Regions from separate parts of the Paenirhodobacter sp. genome, predicted to be linked through region 3. Evidence: riboswitches for the same ligand, from Rfam matches in the RefSeq annotation. Region 3 holds a riboswitch; each other region holds the start of a gene.
What was found. Region 3 has a riboswitch for cobalamin ahead of AB7U46_RS05690 (aromatic ring-hydroxylating oxygenase subunit alpha). Riboswitches for the same ligand answer to the same signal wherever they lie in the genome.
Positions count from the first base shown of each region.

Region 1: another riboswitch for cobalamin. It lies ahead of AB7U46_RS00805 (TonB-dependent receptor plug domain-containing protein); the one in region 3 lies ahead of AB7U46_RS05690 (aromatic ring-hydroxylating oxygenase subunit alpha).
Region 2: another riboswitch for cobalamin. It lies ahead of nrdH (glutaredoxin-like protein NrdH); the one in region 3 lies ahead of AB7U46_RS05690 (aromatic ring-hydroxylating oxygenase subunit alpha).
Region 4: another riboswitch for cobalamin. It lies ahead of AB7U46_RS11640 (DUF1636 family protein); the one in region 3 lies ahead of AB7U46_RS05690 (aromatic ring-hydroxylating oxygenase subunit alpha).

Region 1 covers NZ_JBFXGV010000001.1:165,511-172,720, reverse strand. Annotated here, with positions in the region: gene atpD (F0F1 ATP synthase subunit beta) at 1-807, opposite strand, end outside; gene AB7U46_RS00825 (ABC transporter permease) at 1,004-2,140, opposite strand; gene AB7U46_RS00820 (ATP-binding cassette domain-containing protein) at 2,137-3,057, opposite strand; gene AB7U46_RS00815 (HlyD family secretion protein) at 3,054-4,001, opposite strand; gene AB7U46_RS00810 (CerR family C-terminal domain-containing protein) at 3,998-4,660, opposite strand; cobalamin riboswitch at 4,789-4,994, shown strand; gene AB7U46_RS00805 (TonB-dependent receptor plug domain-containing protein) at 5,110-7,005, shown strand; gene AB7U46_RS00800 (ABC transporter substrate-binding protein) at 6,999-7,210, shown strand, end outside.
Region 2 covers NZ_JBFXGV010000001.1:156,661-163,870, forward strand. Annotated here, with positions in the region: gene metH (methionine synthase) at 1-1,749, shown strand, start outside; gene nrdF (class 1b ribonucleoside-diphosphate reductase subunit beta) at 1,754-2,725, opposite strand; gene nrdE (class 1b ribonucleoside-diphosphate reductase subunit alpha) at 2,758-4,881, opposite strand; gene nrdI (class Ib ribonucleoside-diphosphate reductase assembly flavoprotein NrdI) at 4,874-5,275, opposite strand; gene nrdH (glutaredoxin-like protein NrdH) at 5,280-5,501, opposite strand; cobalamin riboswitch at 5,586-5,775, opposite strand; gene AB7U46_RS00785 (adenosylcobinamide amidohydrolase) at 5,835-6,515, opposite strand; gene AB7U46_RS00790 (ABC transporter ATP-binding protein) at 6,518-7,210, opposite strand, start outside.
Region 3 covers NZ_JBFXGV010000009.1:4,420-11,629, forward strand. Annotated here, with positions in the region: gene AB7U46_RS05665 (S-(hydroxymethyl)glutathione dehydrogenase/class III alcohol dehydrogenase) at 1-48, shown strand, start outside; gene AB7U46_RS05670 (cupin domain-containing protein) at 97-645, opposite strand; gene AB7U46_RS05675 (aspartate aminotransferase family protein) at 794-2,164, shown strand; gene AB7U46_RS05680 (LysR substrate-binding domain-containing protein) at 2,180-3,082, opposite strand; gene AB7U46_RS05685 (peroxiredoxin) at 3,199-3,849, shown strand; cobalamin riboswitch at 4,019-4,215, shown strand; gene AB7U46_RS05690 (aromatic ring-hydroxylating oxygenase subunit alpha) at 4,269-5,507, shown strand; gene AB7U46_RS05695 (2Fe-2S iron-sulfur cluster-binding protein) at 5,512-6,603, shown strand; gene AB7U46_RS05700 (acyl-CoA carboxylase subunit beta) at 6,870-7,210, shown strand, end outside.
Region 4 covers NZ_JBFXGV010000030.1:32,780-39,989, reverse strand. Annotated here, with positions in the region: partial or broken gene AB7U46_RS11650 (cobaltochelatase subunit CobN) at 1-1,096, opposite strand, end outside; gene cobW (cobalamin biosynthesis protein CobW) at 1,100-2,134, opposite strand; gene AB7U46_RS11640 (DUF1636 family protein) at 2,150-2,536, opposite strand; cobalamin riboswitch at 2,630-2,840, opposite strand; gene cobO (cob(I)yrinic acid a,c-diamide adenosyltransferase) at 2,883-3,515, shown strand; gene AB7U46_RS11630 (DUF4062 domain-containing protein) at 3,512-4,615, opposite strand; gene AB7U46_RS11625 (cobyric acid synthase) at 4,692-6,140, shown strand; gene AB7U46_RS11620 (SDR family oxidoreductase) at 6,159-6,896, opposite strand; gene AB7U46_RS11615 (LysR family transcriptional regulator) at 6,997-7,210, shown strand, end outside.

The sequences.
Region 1 (7,210 bases), on a different contig from region 3:
GCCGACGCGCGAGGGCATCCGGCCGAGCAGCCCCGAAACCTCCGATCCCGCCTGCACGAAGCGGAAGACGTTGTCGATCAGCAGAAGGACGTTTTTCGCCTCCTCGTCGCGGAAATGCTCCGCGATGCTGAGCGCGGTGAGCGGCACGCGCCAGCGCGCGCCCGGCGGTTCGTTCATCTGCCCATAGACGAGAACGGTCTGGTCGAGCACGCCGGAATCCCGCATCTCGCCCAGCATCTCATGCCCCTCGCGCGAACGCTCGCCCACGCCGGCAAAAACCGAAATGCCGTCATAGCCCGAGACCATCGCCCGGATCAGCTCCATCACCAGCACCGTCTTGCCGACGCCGGCGCCGCCGAACATCGCCGACTTGCCGCCCTGGGCAAGCGGCGCGAGCAGGTCGAGCACCTTGATCCCGGTCGAGAACACCTTCGTCTGCGCCGTCTGCGAGGCGAGCGAAGGCGCGGAGCGGTGGATCGGGCTCGTCGGCGCATCGGCGGGCAGCGCCGGGCCGTTGTCGCCGGTCTGGCCAAGCACGTTCATCAGCCGGCCGAGCACCGCCTCCCCCACCGGCACCCGCAGGGGCCCGCCCGTCAGAAGCACCTCGGCGCCGCGCGCGATCCCCTGCGTCGCCTGCAGCGCGATGCCCCGCACATGGCTCGCGTCGAGATGTGCCTGCACCTCGCAGATCACCTTGCCCGTGGGGCCGGACACCTCGAAGACATCGTTGATCGCGGGCAGATCGCCCTCGACCCGAAGGTCGAGCACCGGCCCGCGCACCGCCACCACCCGCGCCACGCCGCTCATGTGAGCGGCTCCGAAAGGGCGGTGCGGAGGGGGTTTTCTGACATCGGTTTCACGCGGCTTTCCCGGTCACTATCGCTGCAACGGAATGATTCGCCTTGAATTTACGCCGAAATTCGCCCGCATGCATATCACGATGCACGCACTGGATGAATTCCGCGGAGTCAGGCCGCGGGCGAAGGGCGCCGCAAAGCCGCGCTCAGTCGAGGGTCTGGCGGAAGCGGCTGAGTGCGAGAAGCGCGAAGAAAATCGCAAAGCCGAGCAGCGCGGCGATCGGCTGCGCCACTGCGGCGAGATCGGCGCCCTTGAGCATCACCGCCCGGATCATCCGCAGGAAATGGGTGAGCGGCAGCGCCTCGCCCACCCATTGCGCCCAGACCGGCATGCCGCGGAAGGGGAACATGAAACCCGACAGCAGGATCGAGGGCAGGAAGAAAAAGAAGGTCAGCTGCATCGCCTGCATCTGCGTGCGCGCGAGCGTCGAGAAGACATAGCCGAGATTGACGAGCGCCATCACGAAGATGAACACCCCGGCCAGCAGCAGCACCAGATTGCCGACGAAGGGCACGCCAAAGATCGTGCGCGCCGCAACCAGCACCACCAGCACCTGCACCGCGCCCACGACGAAGAAGGGCAGCACCTTGCCCAGCATCACCTCGAGCGGCGTCACCGGCATCGAGAGCAGGTTCTCCATCGTGCCCCGTTCGCTCTCGCGCGTGAGCGCGATCGCCGTCATCATCACCATCGTCATCTGCAGGATCACGCCCAAAAGCCCGGGCACGATATTGTATTGCGTGATCCCCTCGGGGTTGTAGCGCTTGTGCACGACGACATCGAGCTGGCTTGCCGCAGCCTGCGCCGCCGCCGCCTCGCTGCCGGTCTCGCGCAAAAGCGCCTGCGCCGCGACGGTGCCGAGCGTGCCGATCGCCCCCGAGGCCACCGCCGGATCGGTCGCGTCCGCCTCGATCAGGATCTGCGGATGATCGCCGCGCGCCACCCGCTTGCCGAAATCGGAGGGCACGGTGACGACGAAGCTCACCTCGCCGCGCGCGATCAGCGCCTCGGCCTGATCGGCGGAGGCGTGCGGATAGGCGAAGCGGTAATAGCCGGTAAGTTCGAGCGCCGAGACGATGGCGCGGGTGTAGCGATCCTCGACCGGGGCGACGAGCGCGGCGGGCAGGCCCTTCGGATCGTTGTTGATCGCGAAACCGAAGAGCATCAGCAGCATCAAGGGCACGCCGAGCATCATCGCGAAGGTGACGCGGTCGCGCCGCATCTGGATCGATTCCTTGCGGATGATCGTGAAGAGACGGCGCGGCGAGAGGATCCGGTTCATTGCATGTTGTCCTGCGATGCGCCCATGAGCTGGATGAAGACATCCTCGAGGCTGGTCTCGGCCGGTTCCAGCGCGCAGCCGGTCTGCGCGGCAACCGCCTCCGCCGCGCGCCGCAGGGCGGTGCCGTCGCGCCCGATCACATGCAGCGTATTGCCATAGGCCGCCACCTGATCGACCCCCTCGGCGCCCTGCAACAGTCTCTGTGCCTGCGCGATCTGCGCCCCTTCGAGCACCACGGTCGTCAGCGCGGCATCCCGGATCACCTCCGCCACCGTGCCCTGCGCGATCAGCCGTCCATAGGAGATGTAGTTGATCCGGTGGCAACGCTCGGCCTCGTCCATGTAATGGGTCGAGACGAGCACGGTGAGCCCCTCGGAAGCGCGCTGATGGATCTCGTCCCAGAAATCGCGGCGCGCCTTCGGGTCGACGCCGGCGGTGGGTTCGTCGAGCATCAGGAGCGCCGGCCGATGCATGATACAGGCGGCGAGCGCCAGGCGCTGCTTCCAGCCACCCGAGAGCGCGCCGGCAAGCTGGCCGCGCCGCGAGGTGAGGCCAAGATCGGCGAGCGTGTCGCGCACCGCCTGTTTCCCAAGCCCGTAGATCCCGGCGACGAAGGCGAGGTTCTCCTCGATCGTGAGATCCTCATAGAAGGAGAAGCGCTGCGTCATGTAGCCGACCTCGCGCTTGATCGCGCGCTGATCGGTGAGGATGTCATGGCCAAGCACGCGCCCGTCGCCCCCGTCGGGGGTGAGCAGCCCGCACATCATCCGGATCGTCGTCGTCTTGCCCGATCCGTTCGGCCCGAGAAAGCCGACGATCTCGCCGCGTTGCACCGCAAGCGAGACATGGTCGACCACCGTCTTGTCGCCGAAGCGCTTGACGAGATCGGTGACGGTGATGGCGGGCTCTGCGCTCATTTCCCGCTACCGGCGAGATCGACATCGACGATCTGCCCCGGTTTCAGCCCCGATCCCGGCGCCGGCTTCGCCTCGATCAGATAGACAAGCTTCTGGCGGTTCTGCAGCGAATAGATCACCGGCGGGGTGAATTCGGGGCCATCGGCGATATAGGTCACCTCGGCGCGCAGATCGCCCGCGCAGCCGTCGCAATGCACCGAAAGCATCGTGCCCGCCGCGATCCGCGCCAGATCGCGCTCGGGGACGTATAGCCGCAGCTTCACCGCATCGTCTGGCAGCATCGAGAGCACCGGCGCCGAGGGGCCTGCGATCTCGCCCGGCAGGCGGATGATGTCGGAGATCACCCCCGCCGCCGGGGCGCTCAGGCTGCGTTCGTCGAGCACCCATTGCGCCTTGTCGAGATCGGATTGCCCGGCATGCACCGCCGCCTCCGCCGCGGCGATCTCGGCCGCGCGCGCGGGCAGCTTCGCCACCACCAGATTGGCCTCGATCTCGGCGACATTCGCCTTCGCCACCGAAACCGCAGTCTGCGCATCCTCGCGCTGCGCCACCGTCGCCGTGCCCTTCGCGGCCAGCGCCTCGGTGCGCGCGGAGTTGCGCTCGTATTCCGCAAGCTGCGCCTTCGCCGAGGCGAGCGTCGCCTCGATCACCCGGATCTCCTCCGGCCGCTTGCCCTCGCGCAGGTTCTCGAGCTGGCTTTCGGCCTGCATCACCGCCGCCCGTGCCTGATCCACCGCGATCTGCGCATCGCGCTTCTCGAGTTGCGAGAGCAGCTGCCCCGCCTTCACCCGCTCCCCGCGGGTGACCAGCGTTTCGTCGATCTGCGCGGTACTTACCGGGGCGATCAGAACGTAATCCCCCTCGACATAGCCGGTGGCGAGCGGCGCAGGCGCGGCACAGGCCGGCAGCAGCGAGGCGATCAGCGGCAGGGAACAGAGGATCATCCTTCCTCTCCTTTCGTCACGGCGAGGACCGCCTCGATATTGCGCAACAGCACTTCGGTGATCTGTGCGACCTCCTCGGGCCCGATCGCCTCCCAGCCCATCCGGCGGCTCACGATCGGCGCGCCGATGCGGAAATAAAGGATCTGTCCGATCGCGGTGAAGACGGTGAGCCGCACCGCCGCGCTTTCCGGCGCCTGTCCGGTCGCGATACCCCAGAGCCGGCAAAAGCGGCGGTGCATCGGATGGATCAGGATGTCGTAGATCACCTGCGCGCCCGGGCCGTTCTCCGCCACCTCGCGCAGCACGAAGGAAATCATCGCCCGCATCTGCGGATTGCCGATCATCTGCGGCGCGACATGGGAGACAAGCGCCCGGATCGCGATGTGCGCCGCTTCGGGTGTGGGCGGATCCTCGGCGGGCATTGCCATCACCACACTCTGCATCCGCGCCGCGAATTCCCGCGCGCAGGCGAGGCGCAGCCCCTCCTTGCCGCCGAAATGATAGGCGATCGAGGCGACATTGGTCCCCGCCTTCGCGGCGATCTCGCGGGTGGAGGCGGCGGCATAGCCGGCATTGCCGAAGATCTCGATCGCCGCCTCGATCAGCGCGCGCGCGGTGCCCTCGGCAGGCTTGATCTGGTCTGGGAGTCGTTCGCTCATGGCGGCAGTATAATCAAACGATTGATTAAATCAATGGGTGAGGCTGCGGAGGCGCGCGGCAAAGTCACAGCCTGGCACCCGGCAGGCGTGCCGCGGCGCAGCGGGCTTGACTCACAGGCCGATTTGATCTTTCACCGGAGCGTTCGAGTTCCGGCCTCAGGGTCGGATTGAAAGGGAACACGGAACGACCGCTCCGCCGGAGCTGCCGAAGCCGTGGCTGCCCCCGCAACTGTAAGCGGTGAGCGACGCCGACGATGCCACTGGGCACAGCCCGGGAAGGCCGGCCAAGCAAAGACCCGCGAGCCAGGAGACCTGCTCGGACGATCACCCTTTCCGCGCGCGAGGGGCGCGAGGAAGCGGCGTCAACCGCAGTGGTGACAGTCTCGGTCCGCGGAGTTCCTCCCGGGCCTGTTTGTCATGCGGGCCCCGCCCGCGAAGGGGAGTGAACCATGCGATCCACCCGCGCCCTGCGCCACCTGCTGCTCACCGCAGCAATCCTGTCCGTTCCTGTCGCCACGCTCGCGCAGGACACGACCAGCCTCGACGAGATCGTCGTCTGGGGCGGCCTCACCGGCATTGCGACCAGTGATTTCACCCGCGCCTACAGCATCGTCACCGCCCGCGACATCGAAGAGCGCGGCATCACCACGGTGCAGAACGCCCTGCGCGCCCTGCCCGGCGTCTCGGTCGCGGCCACCGGTGGCACCGCCGCCGCCGTCTATATCCGCGGCGGCGAGGCGAACCACACCAAGGTGCTGATCGACGGCGTCGAGGCGAACGGAACGACGAACGGCTCCTATTCCTTCGGCGGGCTCACCGTCGCCGACATCGAAAGCATCGAAGTGCTGCGCGGCCCGCAATCGGTGCTTTACGGCACCTCGGCGATGGCCGGCGTGATCGCGATCACCACCAAGCGCGCCGAGAAGGAGGGCACCTCCTATGGCGGCGGCTTCGAGTTCGGCGGCAACGACAGCCATGACGCGAATGTCTACCTGCGCCAGCGCTTCGCGCGCGGCCAGCTTTCCTTCGCGCTCGACAACCGGCGCGACAACGACAACGACGGTTCGGTCAAGGGCGACATCCAGCACAATGACGTCGATACCGCCTCGCTCAACGGCGATTACGCGATCAGCGACACGGTGAAGACCGGCTTCACCCTGCGCCGGATCTGGCAGGACTACAGCTATTTCAGCACCAACGGCGCGGCGACGCGGCCCGAGGATTACCTCGTCAACGCGGGCGACAGCGCCAGCCGCGACGAGACCTATGGCTCGCTCTGGCTCGAGGCGGATGCGCTGGGCGGGCGGCTGCTGAACCGGTTCGAGATCTCGGGCAGCAATCAGGACACCTTCTACCGCAGCCCGGCGTGGGGCAATTCCGACTACGGCTCCACCCGCCGCACGTTCAAATATACCGCGAGCATCGCGCTCGACGGCAGTGACGCGCGCACAGCCAATCAGAAGCTGAACCTCCAGCTCGGCGCCGAGCGCGAGACCTTCGACGTCACCGACGCCTGGTCGAGCGGCAAGGACTCGCGCAACACCCGCTCGATCGCGCTCGACTATCAGGGCCATTTCGACAACGGGCTCGACCTGCAGGCGGGCATCCGCCACGACGTGATCGACGTCTTCCAGGATCCGACCTCCTGGAACCTCTCGGCCGCCTGGCGTGCGCCGGGGGCGGCCTGGCGGCTGCGTGGCTCGGTCGGCAAGGCCACGGTCTACCCGACGATGTACGAGCAGTTCGGCTATACCCCCGGCGTCTATTCCGGCAACCCGAACCTGAAACCCGAACGCAGCCTGAGCTACGAGCTCGGCGCCGATTACGACCTCGCCCAGGGGCGCGGCACGCTCGGGCTGACCCTGTTCCAGGCCGACGTGAAGGACATGATCAGCTCCGCCGGCAGCACCTCGGTCAACCTGCCCGGCACCAGCACCCGCAAGGGGGTCGAGCTGAGCGGTGCATGGCAGGCGAACGACTGGCTGAACCTGAAGGCGAGCTACACCTACACCGACGCCCATGGCCCGAACGGCAGCACCCTCACCCGCCGCCCGCGCAATGAGCTCGGCCTGCAGGCGACGGCGGACACTTTCGGCGGGCGCGGCTCGGTCAGCGCCGATCTACGCTATGTCCAGGGCAGCTACGATCAGCAATGGTTCGGTAGCTACGCCACCAAGGAACTGCCCGAATTCACCACGGTGAACCTCTCGGCGCGCTATGCGGTGACCGACAACGTCGAGATCACCGGCCGCGTCGTGAACCTCTTCGACGAAAAATATTCCGAGGCCTGGGGCTATTACGGCCAGCGTCGGACCCTCTATGTCGGGGTGAACACGCGGTGGTAAGCCCGCGCGCCCTGCTTGCCGCCTGCCTTCTGGCGGGCGGCCTCGGTGTCCCGGCCTTGGCCGAGGCACCCGGGCGCGTGGTTTCGATCAATCTCTGCACCGATCAGCTTGCGATGATGCTGGCCGCGCCGGGGCAGCTCGTCTCGGTCACCGAATTCGCCACCGATCCGAGCGCCTCGGTGATGGCGGAGGCGGCGAAGGCCTA
Region 2 (7,210 bases), on a different contig from region 3:
CGCGAATGGCCGGTGGAAAAGCGGCTCGAACATGCGCTGGTGAACGGCATCACCGAATTCATCGAGGCCGATACCGAGGAGGCGCGCCTTGCCGCCACCCAGCCGCTCGACGTGATCGAGGGGCCGCTGATGGCCGGGATGAACGTCGTCGGTGATCTTTTCGGCGCCGGCAAGATGTTCCTGCCGCAGGTGGTGAAATCGGCGCGCGTGATGAAACAGGCGGTCGCCGTGCTCTTGCCCTATATGGAGGCGGCAAAGGCCGGGGGCCGCAATTCCGCGGGCAAGGTGCTGATGGCGACGGTGAAGGGCGATGTGCATGACATCGGCAAGAACATCGTCGGCGTCGTGCTCGCCTGCAACAATTACGAGATCATCGACCTCGGCGTGATGGTGCCGCCGCAGAAGATCCTCGAGGTGGCGCAGGCGGAAAAGGTCGATGCGATCGGGCTTTCGGGCCTGATCACGCCGAGCCTCGACGAAATGGTGCATCTGGCCTCGGAGATGGAGCGGGCGGGGTTCGACATTCCGCTCTTGATCGGTGGCGCGACCACCTCGCGCGTGCACACCGCAGTGAAGATCGCGCCGCGCTATGACCGGGGCGCCGCCGTCTATGTCACCGACGCGAGCCGCGCGGTGGGCGTGGTGAGCCAGCTTCTGAGCCCCGCGCATCGCGCCGATTACGCCGCAGGCATCCGCGCCGAATATGCCGATCTCGCCGCGCGCCATGCGCGGGACGAGGCGGCGAAGGTGCGCCTGCCGCTCGCGCAGGCCCGCGCCAATCCGCTCAAGCTCGACTGGGCGAATTACGCCGTTCCCGCGCCGAAGTTCCTCGGGCCGAAGGTGATCGAGGACTGGGATCTCGCCGAGATCGCGCGCTACATCGACTGGACGCCTTTCTTCCAGACCTGGGAGCTGAAAGGGGTCTATCCGCGCATTCTCGACGACGCGAAACAGGGCGAGGCGGCGCGCAGCCTTTTCGCCGACGCGCAGGCGATGCTCGCGCAGATCATCGCCGGGCGCTGGTTCACCCCGCGCGCGGTGGTGGGCTTCTGGCCCGCCGCGGCCGTGGGCGACGACATCCGCCTTTACACCGGCGAGGACCGCGCCGAGACCCGCGCCACGCTGCACACGCTGCGCCAGCAGACCGGCAAGCGCCCGGGCCGCCCGAATGTGGCGCTGTCCGATTTCGTCGCACCCGAGGGCGGGCCGCACGATTATGTCGGCGGTTTCGTCGTGACCTCCGGCCCCGAGGAGCAGGCGCTGGCCGCCGCTTTCGAGGCGAAGCACGACAATTATTCCGCGATCATGGTCAAGGCGCTCTCCGATCGTTTCGCCGAGGCGATGGCCGAGATGCTGCACGAGCGCGTGCGGCGCGAGTATTGGGGTTATGCGGCCGACGAAACCTTCGCGCCGGCGGAGCTGATCGCCGAACCCTATCGCGGCATTCGCCCGGCGCCGGGCTACCCGGCGCAGCCCGATCACACCGAGAAGGTGACGCTTTTCGATCTGCTCGATGCCGAGGTGGCGACCGGGGTCAAGCTTACCGAAAGCATGGCGATGTGGCCGGGCTCTTCGGTTTCCGGCCTCTATATCGGGCATCCCGACGCCTATTATTTCGGGGTCGCCAAGGTCGAGCGCGATCAGGCCGAGGATTACGCCGCGCGCAAGGGCATGGCCCTGGCCGAGGTCGAGCACTGGCTCGCGCCGGTGCTCAACTACATCCCGCGCCCGGAGGCAGGGGCGGCCTGAGCGCTCAGAAATCCCAGTCCTCGTCCTCGGTCGCGACCGCCTTGCCGATGACATAGCTCGACCCCGAGCCGGAAAAGAAATCGTGGTTCTCGCTGTCGGGCGACAGCGCGGCGAGGATCGCGGGGTTCACCTCGCAGGCCGCGGGGGGGAAGAGCGCCTCGTAACCGAGGTTCTGCAGCGCCTTGTTGGCGTTGTAATGCAGGAAGGCCTTCACGTCCTCGGTCAGGCCGAGCCCGTCGTAAAGCTCGGCGGTATAGCGCGCCTCGATCTCGTAAAGATCGAAGGCGAGGGCAAAGGTGAAATCCTTCAGCGCCTGCCGCCCGGCTTCGTCGAGCCGCTCCAGCCCGCGCTGATATTTGTAGCCGATGTAATAGCCGTGCACCGCCTCGTCGCGGATGATCAGACGGATGAGGTCGGCGGTATTGGTCAGCTTCGCCCGGCTCGACCAGTACATCGGCAGATAAAAGCCCGAGTAGAACAGGAAGCTTTCGAGAAAGACCGAGGCGACCTTGCGCTTCAGCGGGTCTTCGCCGGCGCGGTATTTCTCCAGGATCACCCGAGCCTTCGCCTGCAGATGCGGGTTTTCCTCCGACCAGCGGAAGGCGGCGTCGACCTCCTTCGTCGAGCACAGCGTCGAGAAGATCGAGGAATAGGAGCGGGCATGCACCGCCTCCATGAAGGCGATATTGGTCAGCACCGCCTCCTCATGCGGGGTGATCGCATCGGCCAGCATCGCCGGCGCGCCCAGCGTGTTCTGGATCGTGTCGAGCAGCGTCAGCCCGGTGAAGACGCGGATCGTCAGTTCGCGCTCCTCTGGGCGCAGCGTCGCCCAGCTTTGCACGTCATTCGATAGCGGCACCTTCTCCGGCAGCCAGAAATTCACCGTCAGCCGGTTCCAGACCTCGAGATCCTTCTCGTCCTCGACGCGGTTCCAGTTGATCGCCCGCGGCACCGTGATGCCTGCCTGATCCTTCATTCTCTCAGCCTTTCTGTGGCAAAATCCGGTGCTTAGAGCGTGCAGCTCACACAGCCCTGCACCTCTGTCCCCTCGAGCGCGCTCTGGCGCAGCCGGACGTAATAGATCGTCTTGATCCCCGCCTTCCAGGCCCGGATCTGCGCGCGGTTGATGTCGCGCGTCGTCGCCTCGGCCGGGAAGAAGAGCGTGAGCGAAAGCCCCTGATCGACGTGTTCGGTCGCCGCGGCATAGGTGTCGATCACCGCCTCGGGGCCGATCTCATAGGCGTCGCGATAGAATTCGAGGTTCTCGTTCGTCATGAAGGGCGCGGGGTAATAGACGCGGCCGATCTTGCCCTCCTTGCGCACCTCGATCTTCGCAACGATCGGATGGATCGAGGAGGTCGAATTGTTGATGTAGCTGATCGAGCCGGTGGGCGGCACCGCCTGCAGGTTGCGGTTGTAAAGCCCGTGGCGCATCACATCGGCCCGCAGCGCGGCCCAGTCCTCGCGCGTGGGCAAGGTCAGATGCGCGAAAAGCCGCGCCACCTCGGGCCGCGTGGGCAGCCAGTCGCGGGTGAGGTATTTCCCGAAAAAGCTGCCATCGGAATATTTCGAATTTTCGAAATTATGGAAAGCAGTGTTTTTCTCCTGTGCCAGAAGGCAGGAGGCGCGCAGCGCGTGATAGGCGACGGCGGCGAAATAGACCGAGGTGAACTCGATCCCCTCAGGGCTGCCGTAATGGATCCGCTCGCGCGCGAGAAAGCCGTGCAGGTTCATCTGGCCAAGGCCCACCGCATGGCTTTCGTCATTGCCGCGCCGGACCGAGGGCACCGCCGCGATCGCCGACATCTCGCTCACCGCGGTGAGCGCGCGGATCGCCGCCTCGACCGTCGCGCCCAGATCGCCGCCATCCATCGCGGCCGCGATGTTGAGCGAGCCGAGATTGCAGGAGATATCGGTGCCGAGGTGGTCGTAGCTCAGATCCTCGTGGAAGGTGGAGGCCTCGTTCACCTGCAGGATCTCGCTGCAGAGGTTCGACATCGCGATCCGCCCGGCGATCGGATTGGCGCGGTTCACCGTGTCCTCGAAGAGGATATAGGGGTAACCGCTTTCGAACTGGATCTCGGCGAGGGTCTGGAAGAAGTCGCGCGCGTTGATCTTGCGCTTGCGGATGCGCTTGTCGTCGACCATCTCGGCGTATTTCTCGGTGACCGAGATTTCCGAGAAGGCCATGCCATAGACGCGCTCCACGTCATGGGGGGAGAAGAGATACATCTCCTCGTTGCGCTTCGCGAGTTCGAAGGTGATGTCGGGGATCACCACGCCGAGGCTGAGCGTCTTGATCCGGATCTTTTCGTCGGCATTCTCGCGCTTGGTGTCGAGAAAGCGCAGGATGTCGGGGTGATGCGCGTTGAGATAGACCGCCCCCGCGCCCTGCCGCGCGCCGAGCTGGTTGGCGTAGCTGAAACTGTCCTCGAGCAGTTTCATCACCGGAATGACGCCCGAAGACTGGTTCTCGATGCCCTTGATCGGTGCGCCGGCCTCGCGGATGTTGGTCAGCATCAAGGCCACGCCGCCGCCGCGTTTGGACAGCTGCAGCGCCGAATTGATGCCGCGCCCGATGCTTTCCATCGTGTCCTCGAGCCGCAGCAGGAAGCAGGAGATCAGCTCCCCCCGCGCGCGCTTGCCGGCATTGAGGAAGGTGGGCGTCGCCGGCTGGAACCGGCCGGAGATGATCTCCTCCAAGAAGCGCAGCGCGAGCTCCTCGTCGCCGCGCGCAAGCGTCAGCGCGACCATCACCACCCGGTCTTCGTAGCGTTCGAGATAGCGCTGCCCGTCGCGCGTCTTCAGCGTGTAGGAGGTGTAATATTTGAACGCGCCAAGGAAGGTCGGGAAGCGGAACTTCTTCGCATAGGCCTCGGCCCAGATCCGGCGCTGGAAGTTTTTCGAATACTGATCAAGGACTTCGGCCTCGTAGTAGCCTTCCTCCACGAGGTAATCGAGCTTCTCGTCGAGCGAGTGGAAGAACACCGTGTTCTGGTTCACATGGCTGAGGAAATATTGCCGCGCGGCGCTGCGGTCGGCCTCGAAGCGGATCTGCCCGGCGCCGTCGTAAAGGTTCAGCATCGCGTTGAGCGCGTGGTAGTCGAGATCGGGTTTCACGGCGTCAAGCATGGCGGCTCCAGAAGGTTTCCAGCCCGGCGCGAATGCGGGCGATGTCGGTTTCGGTGCCGGCCAGCTCGAAGCGATAGAGCAGCGGCACGGCGCATTTCTCGGCCAGCAGGTCGCCGGCGCAGGCGAAGAGCCGGCCGAAATTGCGGTTGCCCGAGGCGATGACGCCGCGCAGGAGTGCGCGACGCCGGGGGTCGTTGAGAAAGCGGATCACCGGGCGCGCGACGGCGCCGTGGCCGCGCCCGTCGGCATAGCTCGGGCAGATCAGCACGAAGGGGGCCTCGGGCTCGGGCATCGGCGCGTCCTCGATGGGGATGCGCCGCGCCGGCAGGCCAAGCCGCGCGACGAAACGCGCGGTATTGCCCGAGGCCGAGGAGTAATAGAAAAGCCCGCCCATCGGCTCAGGCGAGCCGGCCGATCATGTCGGGACGGAACCCCGCCCAGTGCAGCTCGCCCGCCACAACCACCGGCGCCTGGCGATAGCCCATGGCGGTGACCGCCTCGAGCGCGGCGGCATCTTCGGTCAGGTCGACGAGGTCAAAGGCGAGGCCGCGGGCCTCGAGCGCGCGGGTGGTGGCGGTGCATTGCACGCAGGCCGGCTTGGAATAGACGGTGATGGTCATGGCGTTCCTGTCTTTCATGCGGGAACGCGCGCGGCGACGGCAAAGCCATGGCCTGAACACACGCCCCCGAACCCTCCGTTCGTGGTCATCGTCGTGCGTCCGGCAGGTCTCCTGGCTCGCGGGTCGTCGCCTTTGACCGGCCTTCCCGGGCCGGGGCCCAGTGGCGTGATCGGTCTGGCTCGCCGCTTACAGTTGCGGGGGCAGCGCCGGATTTGAACCGGCTTCCCTCTTGGCCTTCGACCGGGATCGAAGGAACCGAAGCACATGCATATTGCGTCTGATGTTAATGGTTAGTCAATATATGGTGTCGTCTTGCGCGAAATTTTCTCGCGCTCAGGGCGAGAGCCCGCCGTTGCGGGCGATCCAGTCGCTTGCGCCCTCGCGCACCGCGGCATGGACGGCGGCGCCCACTGCCTCGCCAAGTGCCGTGTGCAGGCCGGCGAAGACCTCGCGCCCGGGTGGGGCGGCCAGTGCAAGGCAATCGGTACCGGTGCCGGTGACGCGCCCGCCGGGAAGATCGAGCCCGGCCTCCATCACCGCGGCGGTGCGCGCCTGCGCCGCGATCGTCAACGCTTCGATCTGCGCGACCCGGCTCAGCCCCCAGCGCGGGCCGGGGCCCGCAACCTGCACGGCAATGTTGATCGTGCCGTAGCCGGGGGTATCCTCCGGCACGGCGCGGAAATGGCGTTGCCCGACCCGCTCGGCATTGCCGAGCCCGACCGTTGCCAGCGCGGCGGCGCGGATCCCCTCGACCTCGCGCTCGATGCGGACGAAGCGGCGGATGTCATGCGAGGTCAGCATCGTCACCGCGTCGGAAAGTCCGCGTTCGGCGAGCGTCCCGGCGATCCAGCGCCGCACGTCGAGCTCGGGCGTGAGATCGGCGTTGCGCACCTCGCGCCAGACGATGCGGCGGGTGGTGACGAAGCCCGCGCGCCAGGGCGCAAAGCTCAGCACCCGCTGCGGGCCGCCGAGATCGGCGACGAGCCAGGGCTGCGCGAGGTCGGGGGCGAGCAGCGTCAAACGATGCCTCCGAGCGGCTGCACCACGAGCCCGTCGGCGGTTTCGAGTGCGAAGGCGCGGATGCCGAAGACCTCGGCGAGGAGTTCCGGGGTCAGCACCGCGCGGGGCGTGCCGTCGGCGACGATGCGTCCGCGCGAGAGCACCACGAGGCGCGAGCAATGCCGCGCCGCAAGGCCGAGGTCGTGCAGCGAGGTGACCACCGCGCGCCCCTCGACCGCGAGGCTTTCGAAGACGCGCATGCAGGCGATCTGATGCGCAGGGTCGAGCCCGGCGGTCGGCTCGTCGGCAAGCAAAAGCGGCGTGTCCTGCGCGAGCGCGCGCGCAATCAGCACGCGGGCCTGCTCGCCGCCGGAAAGCGCCGTGGCCGGGCGCGCGGCGAAACGCGCGACATCCATCCGCGCCATTGCCGCAGCGACCTGCGGCGCGGCCTCGTCGCCGTTTTGCGCGAGCGCGACGAGATGCGCGACGCTGACGCCCCAGGCGATCTCGCGCGATTGCGGCAGCCAGGCGGCGGCGCGTGCGCGCGCGGCGGGCGGCAGCGCGGCGAGCGAGCTGTGCCCCGTGGCCGGGATCAGCCCGAGCGCGGCGCGCAAAAGCGTCGATTTGCCGGCGCCATTCGGCCCGATCAGCCCGACGCATTCCCCCGGCGCGACGTTGAGCGTGGCGTTTTCAAGAACGGTTTGCGTGCC
Region 3 (7,210 bases):
GATCTGATGCACAAGGGCGAGTCGATCCGCTCGGTCGTGATCTACTGATGCCGGAAGGGGCGCCGACACCGGCGCCCCGATCCCGCCCGCGCCGCGTCAGAAACTGGGCGGCGTGCAGGCGCTGACCACGGTGCAGGGCTCGGCCCCCGGGTTGCGGAAGCGGTGCGGCAGATGGCTTGCGAAAGCATAGGCGTCGCCCGGGCCAAGCAGCTTGCGCGCGCCGTCCACCGTCACCTCGAGATGGCCCGAGAGGATCAGCCCGACCTCCTCCCCCTGATGGCTGAGCGGCACCTTGCCGGTGTCGGCGCCGGGCTGGTAGGTCTCGGCGATCATCTGCAACGCGCGCCCCGCGCCGCTTTCGCCGATCTGGCGATAGGAGATCCGGCCCTTGCCGATCTCGTGCAGCTCCTCGGCGGCGAAGAAGAAGCGCCGCGGTGCCTCCGGCTCGAAGGCGAAGAACTCCGCCAGCCCGATCGGCAGCCCGTCGAGGATGCGTTTGAGCGCGCCGATCGTCGGGTTGGTGCGCCCCGATTCGATCAGCGAGATCGCCGAATTCGGCAGGCCGACGCGCCGCGCGAGCTCGCGTTGCGAGAGGTTGCGCGCCTGACGCAGCGCCCGCAGCCGCGCGCCGATTTCGCCTTCCATCGCCATTTCCGTTCCGGTTGTTGTGAAATCCGCATCACTTTACGATGCGCGCAATAAAAATCAATGACTTGCCGTAGTGATAAAAAGGATTGTTGGGCGCGCGGAAAAGGATTGTGATGGCGCATCCCCCTTTGACGGAGTCCCGCGGATGACCCTGCTTTCCAACGATATGCGCCATGTGACCGAGGCCGATCGCGCCCATGTCTGGCACCACCTGCTGCAACACAAATCGCTCGAGACGAGTGACCCGCGCGTCATCGTCAAGGGCAAGGGGATCCGGATCTGGGATCAGCACGGCGCCGAGTTCCTCGACGCCGTCTCGGGCGGGGTCTGGACGGTGAACGTCGGCTACGGCCGCGAGAGCATCGCCAACGCGATCCGCGACCAGCTGATCGAGCTGCCCTATTGGGCGGGCAGCGGCGGCACCATCCCGGGCGCGCTTTTCTCGGAAAAGCTGCTGACCAAGATGCCGGGCATGAGCCGCGTCTATTTCGCCAACTCGGGGTCGGAAGCGAACGAGAAGGTCTTCAAGATGGTGCGCCAGATCTCGGCGCGGCTGCATGGCGGCAAGAAATCGAAGATCCTCTATCGTGAGCGCGACTATCACGGCGCCTCGCTCGGCACGCTCGCGGCCTGCGGTCAGGAAGAGCGCGCGCTGCAATACGGGCCGTTCCCGGGCGGCTTCGTGCCGGTGCCGCATTGCCTCGAATACCGCGCGCAGTGGGATGTCGAGAATTACGGCGAGCGCGCGGCGGATGCGATCGAGGAGGTGATCCTGCGCGAGGGGCCGGATACCGTCGGCCTGCTTTGCCTCGAACCCGTCACCGCGGGCGGTGGCGTGATCGTGCCGCCGAAGGGCTATTGGGAGCGGGTGCAGGAGATCTGCAAGAAATACGACGTGCTCCTGCACATCGACGAGGTCGTCTGCGGCATGGGCCGCACCGGCACCTGGTTCGGCTATCAGAACTACGGCATCCAGCCCGATTTCGTGACGATGGCGAAGGGTGTGGCCTCGGGCTATGCGGCGATTTCGTGCTGCGTGACCACCGAGGCGGTGTTCGAGCAGTTCAAGGACGCGACCGACAAGCTCAGCTATTTCCGTGATATCTCGACCTTTGGCGGCTGCACCGCCGGCCCCGCGGCGGCGATCGAGAACATGCGCATCATCGAGGACGAGGGGCTGCTGGCCAACACCGTCGCGATGGGCGAGCGGATCATGGCGAACCTGCAGACGCTGATGGAAAAGCACAAGGTGATCGGCGACGTCCGCGGTGCGGGCCTCTTTGCCGGCGCCGAGCTCGTGGCCGACCGCGCCACGAAGGAGCCGATGCATGAGGGCGAGGTCGCCCGCGTGGTGGCCGAGGGCGCCAAGCGCGGCGTGATGTTCGGCATGACGAACCGCTCGCTCACCGGGTTCAACAACACGCTCTGCTTCAGCCCGGCGCTGATCGCGACGCCCGACGACATCGACGAGATCACCGAGGCCGTCGACGGCGCGCTCACCGCGGTCTTCGGCTGAGCTCCGGCGGCCGGATCAGCGCAGGGCGCGGCGCGTCTCCTGCAGGATCCGGCCGATCTCCTCGAACACGGCGGCGCGCGGCGAGGTCGCGCGCCAGACCAGCACGACATGGCGCGGGCAGGCGTCGGGCAGCGGCGTCAGTGCGACGCGCTGATGCGCCGCCACCCCGGCCGCCACCGCGAGATCGGGGAGCAGCGTGATCCCCAGCCCCTCGCTCACCATCGAGATCAGCGTCGTCAGGCTCGTCGCGGCGAAATGCTCGTCCTGCGCGAGCCGCCCGGCGGGATAGGCGCGCAGCGCATGGCGCTGCAGGCAATGCCCCTTTTCCAGAAGCAGCAGATGCGCCCCGTCGAGCAGCGCGAGGCCGGTCTCGCAAGTGCCCGCTTCCTGCGGCGGCGCCTCGGGCGGGGCGGCGAGGTGATAGCCGTCGTCGAAGAGCGCCATGCTGCGCAGGCTGCCGATGTCATAGGGCTGGGCGATCACCGCAAGGTCGAGCCGCCCGGCGGCGACGCCCTCGAGCAGGCTCTCGGTCAGCTCCTCGCGCAGGTAGAGCCGCAGGGCGGGAAAGCGCGCGCGCAGCCCGGGCAGGGCGCGCGGGATCAGGAAGGGGCCGATCGTCGGGATCGCGCCCAGCCGCAGATCGCCCTCGTCGGGGCGTAGCTGCGCGGCGGCGAGCTCCTCGATCTCGCGCGCGCCAAGCAGCAGCGCGCGGCCCCGCGCCGCGATCTCGGCGCCGATCTCCGTCATCATCACCGAGCGTTTCGTGCGCTCGACCAGGGTCACGCCGAGGCGTTCCTCGAGCTCGCGCAGCCCCGCGCTCAGCGTGGGTTGGGTGACGTGGCAGCGTTCGGCCGCGCGGGAGAAATTGAGTTCCTCGGCGACGGCGGTGAGGAAGCGGAGCTGGCGCAGGGTGATCATGCGGGAATCGTAATAGAAAAAGGCAATAAGTGAAAGCGTATCAATCAATTTCACCAATGTAATTCCGGGGGGTAGGAAGTCTGCATCGAAACGACAGAGACCCGAAAGGAAAACCGATGACCGACCTGACCCAGACCCAGCCCCGGATGCCCGGCCTGAACGTCGCCGCCCCCGACTTCGACGCGCCGACGACCCACGGCCGCCGCACCCTCGCCGATTACCGCGGCAAATGGCTGGTGCTGTTCTCGCACCCGGCCGATTTCACCCCGGTCTGCACCACCGAATTCATCGCCTTCGCCAAGCGCCAGGCCGATTTCGCCGCGCGCAACACCGAGCTGCTCGGCCTCTCGATCGACAGCCACTATTCGCACATCGCCTGGATGCGCAACATCGAGGAGAAGTTCGGCACCAAGATCACCTTCCCGATCATCGCCGATCTGAGCATGGAGGTGGCCTCGGCCTATGGCATGATCCAGCCCGGCGCCTCCGACACCTCGGCGGTGCGCGCCACCTTCCTGATCGACCCGGAGGGCAAGCTGCGCGCGATGCTCTATTATCCGATGGTCGCCGGCCGCTCGGTCGACGAGATCTACCGGTTGCTCGTGGCGCTGCAGACCGCGGCCGAGGAGAATTGCGCGATGCCGGAGAACTGGGCGCCGGGCAAGCCGGTGATCGTGCACACGCCGAAGACCCCGGAAGAGGCCGAGGCGCGTGCCGGCGAGGGCTATGACACCGTCGACTGGTATTTCTCGACGCGGATGCTCTGAGCCGACGGGGCCCCGGTTCCTGGGCGCCGCGCAGGGCGCGAATCGCGTGCTGAGCCGCGATCGCCCCCGCGCGGCGCCTGCCCCTGTCCGGGGGGCGGGGCCGCGCCCGGGCAATGTCTCGAATGCCGCGCCGGAGGTCGCATTTGCGGCGCGCCGGGCGCGGCATTCTGTCAATCTGGCGGGGCAGGGTGCCTGCGCCCCGGCCCCGGGACGCAGGAGAATTGGGAAAGCCGGTGGGAGACCGGCGCTGCCCCCGCAACGGTATGGGAGAGGCGGTCGGATCCGCCGGGCGGAGGCCCGGAGGGCGCGTCCGCGGCGTGCAGGCGCCTCCCGAGCCCGGACACCAGCCTTGCGGCCCCGGGCTTCGGCCCTTCTTTCAACCTGTCCGCGCGGGGAGGCGTGGCCCAAAGAGGTGCAAGATGCTGAGCGCATCCGAGATCCGCGCGGAACTGGCCGCGCGCCGCGAGAACTATTCCCTGAGCCACGAGCTTTATTGCGACGAGGGCGTGCTCCAGGCCGATCTGGACCAGATCTTCTACCGCGAATGGCTGTTCGCGGTGCCCGCCTGCGAACTGCCCAAGCCCGGCAATTACGCGACGCTTCAGGTCGGCGCCTATCCGGTGATCGTGGTGCGCGGCGCCGATGGCATGATCCGCGCCTTCCACAACGTCTGCCGCCACCGCGGCCAGCGGCTCTGCTCGGCGCCGAGCGGCACCACCGCGAAGCTCGTCTGCCCCTACCACCAGTGGACCTACGAGCTCGACGGCCGGCTGATCTGGGCGCGCGACATGCAGGAGGATTTCGACGCCTCGAAACACGGGCTGAAGAAGGTCCATTGCGTCGATATCGGCGGCATGGTCTTCATCTGCCTCGCCGAAGTGCCGCCGCCGATCGCCGATCTCGCCCAGACGCTCGGCCGCTACCTCGCCCCCGCCGGGCTGAAGGAGGCGAAGGTCGCGTTTTCCTCGACCATCGTCGAGAAGGGCAACTGGAAGCTGGTGATCGAGAACAACCGCGAATGCTACCATTGCGGCGGCTCGCATCCCTCGCTCTGCCGGACCTATTCCGACAACCCGCGGATGACCGCGATGGAAGGCCCCGACGCGGCGAGCCCGGACATCCTCGCGCATTGGAAACGCTGCGAGGAGGCGGGGCTGCCCTCGCGCTTCACCGCGCATCCGCGGATGCAGTGGCGCCTCGCGCGGATCCCGCTTCTGAACAACGCCGAAAGCTACACGATGAGCACGAAGGCGGCGGTGACCGGTCATCGCATGGGGCAGATGCCCTTCAGCGACGCGGGCTCGCTGCTGTTCTTCCACTATCCGAACACCTGGAACCACTTCCTCGCCGATCATGCGATCGTCTTCCGGATCCTGCCGCTCTCGCCCACCGAGACCGAGGTCACGACGAAATGGCTGGTGCCGGCGGATGCGGTCGAGGGCAAGGATTACGATCTCAAGACGCTGACCGAGGTCTGGCTCAACACCAATGACGAAGATCGTCAGGTCGTGGAAGAGAACCAGAAGGGCATCCTTTCCCCGGCCTACGAACCCGGCCCCTATTCGACGGTGCAGGAAGAGGGCGTGATCCAGTTCGTCGACTGGTATTGCGGCACGATGGCGGAGCGGCTCGGCCCGACCGCCCAGGCGGCGGAGTGAGCGGATGGTCAAGCCGCGCCTGAACTGGTCCGCCGAGCCCTGGTCGGATGACGAGATGCTCGAATGCGCGATGGTCGTGCCGGAAACGGCCGACACCGCGACCTTCACCTTCCGCGCGCCTTCGGGCGCGTGGTTCGACTACGAGCCGGGGCAGTTCGTCACCCTCGACCTGCCGGTCGATCCGGCGAAGGGCGCGGCGGGCAACGTTCAGCGCACCTACACGATCTCCTCGAGCCCCTCGCGGCCCTTGTCGATCTCGGTCACGGTGAAGGCGCAGAAGGACAGCATCGGCACCCGCTGGATGCTCGAACATCTGAAGCCGGGGATGAAGATCCGCGCCTTCGGGCCGAGCGGCATCTTCTCCTTCCACCGCCACAAGGCGAAGAAATACCTCTTCGTCTCGGCGGGTTCGGGGATCACGCCGATGATGGCGATGACGACCTGGGCCTGGGATTCGGGCGAGATGCCCGACATCACCTTCGTCCACGCGGCGCGGCGCCCCTCCGAGATCATCTTCCGCGAGCGGCTGGAGCAATTCGCCAACCGCGTGCCGGGGCTGCAGCTGCGCTTCTCCGTCGAGGAACTCGATCCGTTCCGCACCTGGCACGGCTATCAGGGCCGGCTGAACCAGATCATGCTCGGCCTGATGGCGCCCGACTACCTCGAGCGCGAGGTGTTCTGCTGCGGGCCAGAGCCCTTCATGCAGTCGGTGCGCGAGATGCTGATCTCGCTCGGCTTCGACATGGAGCATTACCATCAGGAAAGCTTCGGCGCCCCGGTGGCGAGCGAGGCGGAGGCGCCGCTGATCGAGGACGTCACCCCCGACGCGCAGGTCGCCGCCGAGATCACCTTCGCCGCCTCGGGCGTCACCGCGCCCTGCGCCGAGACCGACACGGTGCTGGCCGTGGCGAAACAGGCGGGGCTGAACATCCCCTCGGGCTGCACCTTCGGGCTGTGCGGCACCTGCAAGGTGAAGAAGCTCTCGGGAGAGGTGCATATGGTGCACAACGGCGGCATCTCCGACGACGAGATCGCCGAGGGCTATATCCTCGCCTGCTGCGCGAATCCGATGGGCAAGGTCTCGGTCGAGGTCTGATCCGGGGCATTGCCGGATGGGGGGCGGGAATCGCCCCCCGATTGTGCCCATTCGGGCGGCAAAGCGCGATTTTTGCTGCAGTTGCAAAATATTCCGCGCGCCCCCGCTTTATCTTCACCGTGAACTGCGCCTTAATCGGACCGCCATTAGGGTGCGTCGCGACCTGGTCCGAAAGGGCCGGCCGCGGGCGCCTCGGGGGGCCTTCGGGTCATGCCCTGCAACATCCCCGCCGGGGTTCCGGCGGGCCAGAAGGAAGCGATGCGATCATGGCGATTTCCAGGAAACTCGCGGACGAGTTGGACAAGCGGCGCGATGTCGCGCTCGAAGGCGGCGGCGCGAAGAAGACCGCCGAACGCCACGAAAAGGGCCGGCTCACCGCGCGCGAGCGGATCGAGGCGCTGTTTTCCGCCGGCACCTTCCAGGAATTCGGCCTGCATGCGCTGCACAAGACCCGTCATTTCGGGATGGAGGGCAAGGCGATCCCGACCGATGCGGTGATCACCGGCACCGGCTTCGTCGACGGCAGACCGGTCGCGGCCTTTTCGCAGGATTTCGGCGTCTCCGGCGGCTCGCTCGGCGAGACCCACGCCAAGAAGATCTGCCACAC
Region 4 (7,210 bases), on a different contig from region 3:
CGACGCGATCGGCGATCGCGGCGATGCGCGCGGGATCGGGCGCATGCACGAGGCGGGAAAATTGCAGATCGGGGTCGCGCGGCGCGGCCTGCTTGAAGCTCGCCACGCCCGCGAAGATCCGCCCGTCGACCTCGGGGAGCACGACATGCATCGCGAGATCGGCGGGCGAGAGGCCCCGCGTGCCCACCTCCCAGGCGGCGCGCGGCGCGGTGGCGAGCGCGACCTGGAACACCGGGCAGCCCGCCGCCTCGAGCGGGCCGGGCGCGCCATCGGCGCCGCGGGCGGAAAAGGCGGTGGCGTTGACGATCGCCGCCGGGCGCAGCCGTGCGATCCGGGCGCCGAGCCAGCTTGCGACGCCGGGCGCCTTCAGCGAGGGGGCGAAAACGCCGAACGCGGCGAAGCCCTGATCCTCGAGCGCGGCGATCAGCGCATCGACCGGGGCGAGATCGGCCGCCGCGAGATAGGCGCGGTAGAAGGTGACGAGCACGAGCGGGCGTTCGGGCGCGGCCTCGGGCGGGGGCACCACCCCGGCGCCCGGGCGGTAGAAGCCCGCCTCGGGCAGGGTCTTTTCCCCGGCGACCGGCGCGGCGTAAAGCCCGGCGGCCAGCGCGAGCTGCGCCAGCGCCGCCTGCGCCGCGACCGCGCCCCCCGCATCGCACAGCGCCTGCAACCGGCGCAGCGTCGAGACCGGCAGCGTCGAGGCGGCATCGAGGCGCGGATCCGCGCGCCCGTCGGCGGGCAGCACGGCGAGCGCGATGCCGCGCCGGCGCGCCAGATCCTGCAGGCTCGCCAGCCCATAGGGCCAGTAGCTCTCGCCGCCGATCAGCCGCACGAGGATGCCCTTCGCCTGTGCCGCCACCGTCTCGAGATAGACATCGACCGAAAGCGGATGGCGCAGCGCCGCGAGATTGGCGAGCCGCAGCGCAGGCAGCGCGCCCCCCGCTCCGGCGTCCTGCGCGCGATGCCAGCCCGCCGCGAAAGCGCCGAGATCGCTGTCGGAAAAGGACAGCGCCACGAGATCCGCGGGCGTCTGCCCGAGATCCTGCGGCACGTCGCTCTCCTCGAGCCCGTGGCCTTCGCGGAAGACGAGATGCACCGCTCAGACCCCGAGCACGGTGCGGATCGCCGCGGCGTCGACGTCGCCCTTTTCGGCGATCGCGACGAGCGCGCCCTGCCGCGGCCCCACGCCCCAGGGGCGGTCGTATTGCATCCGCACCCGCGCCCCGACCGCCTGCACCAGAAGCCGCATCGGCTTGCCGCGCACCGCGACATGGCCCTTCACCCGCAGGATGCCGAGATCGCGCGCGAGCCGTTCGACCGCCGCACCGAGCGCCGCGGGATCGTCGATCTCGGGCAGCGCGATCGCCACCGAGTCGAAATCGTCGTGGTCGTGATCGCCCGCCCCGTCGTGATGCGAGGGCCGCGCCGAAAGATCGTCCTCCGCCGCCGCCGAAAGCCCGAGCACGACGCGCGGATCGACCGCGCCCTCGGTCACCGCAAGCACCGGCACGCCGCGCGGGTTCTCCGCGCCGATCACCGCGCGCGCCGCGGCCAGCCCCTCCGCCCCGGCGAGATCGGCCTTGGTCAGAAGCACGATGTCGGCACAGGCGATCTGATCCTCGAAAACCTCGGACAGCGGGGTCTCGTGCTCGACCGCCGCATCGCCCGCCTGCTCGGCCGCCACCGCCGCGGGATCGGGCGCGAAAAGCCCCGCCGCCACCGCCTCGGCATCGGCGAGCGCGATCACCCCGTCGACCGTCACCCGCGAGCGGATCGGCGGCCAGTCGAAGGCCTTGAGCAGCGGCTTCGGCAGCGCGAGGCCCGAGGTCTCGATCAGGATGTGATCGGGGGCGTGGGGCAGCGCGAGCAGCCGCTCGATCGCCGGGATGAACTCGTCGGCGACGGTGCAGCACAGGCAGCCATTCGCCAGCTCGAGGATGCTCTCGGCCGGGCAGTTCGCATCGGCGCAGCCCTTCAGGATCGCGCCATCGACCCCGGCGGTGCCGAATTCGTTGACGAGGATCGCCAGCCGGCGCCCCTCGGGATGGGCCATCAGATGGCGGATCAGCGTGGTCTTGCCGGCGCCGAGAAAGCCGGTGATGACGGTGACGGGGATCTTCTTGAGGTCGGACATCGGGAGCTCCTTCGATCAGTCCTGCTGCGGCGGCAGCCGCGCGACACATTGCTTGCGAAAGATCGCGGGGCGGGCGCGCCAGGGGATCAGCCCGTCGGGCGTGGCGGCATAAAGCGCCGCCCCCTCGAGCAGCGCGGCGAGATCGCGCGCGGGGTCGAGATCGCCGTAGACATAGGCCCAGCGCTCCGGCCCGCCGCTCAGCGCCGCGGTGCAGCCGCGCGCACAGGCCGAGAGGCATTCGACCGCGCGCAGCCGCACCCCCGCGGGCAGATCGCGCGCGGCCAGCGCCGCATGCAGCGCGGCGCCGGGGCGCGGCGCGTCACCGGGCTCCTCCGACGCATCGGGGACAGCGCCGCCGCGGGCGCGGCAGGTCGTGCAGATTGTCAGGGTCACCCCGCCCATCCTTGCTCTCCTTCTCGGAGCGGCGGGGGGGATCGGGCAAGCGCAGCCGTCGACGACAGGCTGCTCAAGCCGGCCGCGAGACACCCCGTTCGCCCGTAACACATCGTGCTGGCAGGTCTCCCGGCTTGCGGATCCCGGGGCCCGGGGGCCCCTGCGCTCCGCCCGCCTTCCCGGCCTTTTGGGGCCAGTGGCGATGGGCGAAACTCTCCGGTCACGGTCGCGGGGGCGGCTGCGCTTGGGCCAAAGGCCTGTCGCATTCCCTCTTCGCCTGTCATAGACAGGAACCAGCGCCGCCCACCTGAGGCAAAGCGCCCCCCCTTGTCAAGACGTCACGACCGAGGTTCCGATGCCCGCCCCGCCGCCTGCCCCGCCGCCCTCCGAAGCCGACCGCCACGCCGCGAAAATGGCGAAGATCAAGGCCGCGCGCGACAAGATGATGGCGACGAAGACCGGGGAGAAGGGGCTGATCGTCGTCCATACCGGAGCGGGAAAGGGCAAGAGCTCGGCCGGGTTCGGGATGATTCTGCGCGCGATCGCACACCGCATGCCCTGCGCCGTGGTGCAGTTCGGCAAGGGCGCGATGGAGAGCGGCGAGCGCGCGCTGATCGAGACGCATTTCGCCGATCTGTGCCAGTTCCACACGATGGGCGAGGGCTTCACCTGGGAAACCCAGGACCGCGACCGCGACATCGCGGCGGCCCGGCGCGGCTGGGAAAAGGCGCAGGCGCTGATCCGCGATCCGGCGATCCGGATGGTGCTGCTCGACGAAATCAACATCGCGCTGCGCTACGAGCATCTCGATCTGGCGGAGGTGCTCGCCTTCCTGCGCGACGAGAAGCCGCCGATGACCCATGTCGTGCTGACCGGCCGCAATGCGAAGCCCGAGCTGATCGAGCTGGCCGATCTGGTGACCGAGATGACACTGGTGAAACACCCGTTCCGCGCGGGGGTGAAGGCCCAGCCGGGGGTGGAGTTCTAGCGCCCCTGCGTCATCTGCAGATACCAGCCGCTCGCCGAGACCGCGGCCGCCTCGGTCAGCGACCAGGTGGTGCGTTTGGAGAAGGTCGGACCGCTGGAGCCGAAACGTGCCAACATGCCCACCGCGGAATGCGTCGAAGGGGCCGGCCGCTCGGTGAACCCCGCGACGACCTCGGGCTCGGCGACGCGCCGCTCACGCAAATAGGCGAAGGCCCGCAGGAACCCCATCTGTTCGTCGTCGATGTAGATAGATTCACGCGGCCACGAACCCGTTTCCCGGGCGATGAGAACCTCGAGCGCGCCGATGACGATCTCGTTGTCGATGAAGCTGGTCGTCATCGCCGTCGCCAGCGCCCAGCACAGATCCTTCGTCGGGAAAAACACGGTCGTGAGATCGCCGTCGGTTTCCGTCCGGAACGCCGAGACCCCGGAAGGCGCATCATAACCAAACTCGACCGCCGTTTCCTCCGCGATATCGGCGAAGACCTCTACCACGTCGATCGCCGTCTCCGGCAGCTGCGCATTCCGCAGTTCCAGCTCGGCCACCTTCTGGCTCAGCCGGGCGATCTGCAGCTCCGCCTCCTCGCGCGCGATCCCGTCGCTGCGCACCCAGCCGATCGCCGGGAAGCGGCGCTGGACGTCCTGCAGCGCGAACACCGTTTCCGCCATCAGCTCCTTCGGATCGGTCCAGTAGCGCACCAGCCGCGACGCCGTCATCTTGTCGCGAAACGCCCGCAGCTTCGCGCGGCCCGCATCGCTGGCTTCGATGTACTCGCCCTGCAATTTGTTGAACGGATCGCGATGCAAAAGCCGGATCACCGGCTTTCTCCGTTCGACGGCATAGTCGTATTCCATCTCGGTATAGCTCAGCCCGGTCTCGGGATGGATCGAGCCATAGCGCCCCGCCGAGATCAGGATGTAATAATCGGAGGCGTCGATCACCGTCTTGATGAGCTCGAGCTGCTCCGCGTCGGTCGCCGGGAAGAGTTCCATTCCCGCCGGGAAGCAATCCGCGCGCAAAAGCGCCTGCGAGACTTCCTGCCGCGCGTTCTGCAGATCCTGGAAGGTGGAGGAAATGAAAACCTGATACCGCTTTTCCATCTGGTCGCGCCGGGCCCCGTGACTTAGGTCTGGGCAAACACTACGGAGAAGCGCGAATGAGCGTCAAGCGAGCCCGATGACCCGGGCGCTGATGATCCAGGGCACCGGCTCGAATGTCGGCAAGTCGCTCCTTGTCGCGGGGCTGTGCCGGGCGGCGCGGCGGCGGGGCATCGACGTTGCGTCCTTCAAGCCGCAGAACATGTCGAACAATGCCGCGGTCACCGCCGACGGCGGCGAGATCGGGCGCGCGCAGGCGCTGCAGGCGCTGGCCTGCGGGCTCGAACCGGTGAGCGACATGAACCCGGTGCTGCTCAAGCCGGAAACCGACACCGGCGCGCAGGTGGTGGTGCAGGGCCGGCGCCGCACCACCACGCGCGCGCGCGACTACTGGGATCTCAAGCCGCAGCTGATGGGCGCGGTGCTCGAAAGTTTCGGGCGGCTGCGCGCCGCGCATGAGTTGGTGATCGTCGAGGGCGCGGGCAGCCCCGCCGAGGTCAACCTGCGCCGCGGCGACATCGCCAACATGGGCTTCGCGCGCGCGGCCGATGTGCCCGTGGTGCTTGCCGGCGACATCGACCGCGGCGGCGTGATCGCGCAGATCATCGGCACCCAGGCGGTGCTCGACCCGGCCGATGCGGCGATGGTTTCCGGCTTTCTGATCAACAAGTTCCGCGGTGATCCGAGCCTTTTCGACGAGGGCTACGCGCTGATCGCGGACCGCACGGGCTGGCGCGGTTTCGGCGTGCTGCCCTATTTCCCCGAGGCCGCGAAACTGCCCGCGGAAGACGCGCTCGACCTGCCCCGCCACGCGCGCGGCACCGGGCTGCGCGTGGTCTGCCTCGCGCTCTCGCGGATCGCGAATTTCGACGATCTCGACCCGCTCGCGCAGGAGCCGGGCGTCGATCTGACCCTGCTTGCCCCGGGCGAGCCGATCCCGGGAGACACCGATCTGGTGATCGTGCCGGGCACGAAATCGACGCGCGGCGATCTCGCCTTCCTGCGCGCGCAGGGCTGGGACATCGACCTCGCCGCGCATCTGCGCCGCGGCGGCCATGTGCTTGGCATCTGCGGCGGCTACCAGATGCTCGGCACCGTAATCCGCGACCCCGAGGGGCTCGAGGGTGCGCCGGGGGCGGAGCCGGGCCTTGGCCTCCTTGCCATCGAGACCGAGATGGTCGCCGACAAGCGCCTGACCCGGGTCAGCGCGACCGATGCGGTGACGGGCGCGGCGCTTTCGGGCTACGAGATCCACATCGGGCGCAGCGACGGGCCCGACCGCGCCCGCCCCTTCGCACGGATCGCGGGCACGCCCGAGGGCGCGCGCTCCGCCGACGGGCGGGTGGTCGGCAGCTACCTGCACGGGATGTTCGCCGAGGACGGCTTCCGCCGCGCCTGGCTTGCGGGCTTCGGGCAGGCGCCGGGGGCCTTGAGTTACGGCGCCGAGGTCGAGGCGGTGCTCGACCGGCTCGCCGATCACCTCGAGGCGCATCTCGACGTCACCGGGCTGCTCGCGCTCGCGCGCTGAGCCCGGCCCCTGCCCCGCTCAGGCCATGCCGCCATTCGCGCGGATCACCTGACCGTTGATCCAGCCGCCCTGCGGCCCGGCGAGGAAGGCCACCACATCGGCGATGTCCTCGGGCGCGCCGAGCCGGCCGAGCGGGTTCGCCTGCGCGAGTTTCTCGATCAGTTCAGGCGGCTTGCCGGCAAGGAACAGATCGGTGCCGGTCGGCCCCGGCGCCACGCTGTTCACGGTGATCGCGCGGCCGCGCAGCTCGCGCGCGAGGATCGGGGTGAGCGCCTCCACCGCGGCCTTGGTGGCGGTGTAGACGCCGTAGCTCTCGAAATGCGTCGCGACCACGGTCGAGGACAGGGTGACGATCCGCCCGCCGTCGCGCAGCCGCCGCGCCGCCTCGCGCAGGCACAGGATCGTGCCGGTCAGGTTCACCGCGATCTGCCGCGCGATCATCGCGTCGTCCGAGGCGGCGAGCGGCGCAAGCTCCATCACCCCGGCGCTGGTCACCACCAGATCGAGCCCGCCGAAGGCCGCCTCGGCCGCCGCGAAGAGCGCCGGCACCGCCGCCGGATCGGCGAGATCGGCCTGCAGCGCCTGCGCCCGGCCGCCCGCCGCGACGATCGCCGCCACCACCTCCTGCGCCGCGGCTGCGCTGCCCGCGTAAACCACCCCCACCGCATATCCCTCCGCCCCGAGCCGCCGCGCGATCGCCGCCCCGATCCCGCGCGAGCCCCCGGTGACGAGGGCGGTCTTGCCAGTGCCGGTCATCTCTCTCTCCTGTCCGATTGCCGAAAGAGGGATACACCCGCAGGTATTTCCGTATAATCCGCGATAATCCGGCATCACAATTCGGCAAGGACGAACAATCATGGACAGGCTCGATGCGATGCAGCTTTTCGTGCGGATCGTCGAGCGGCACAGTTTCAGCCGCGCGGCCGAGGATCTCGGCCTGCCGCGGGCGACCGCGACCGATGCGATGAAGCGGCTCGAGGCGCGGCTCGGCGTCACGCTGCTCGCGCGCAGCACGCGCCGGGTGCAGCCGACGCTCGACGGCGCCGCCTATTATGAGCGCTGCCGCGCGA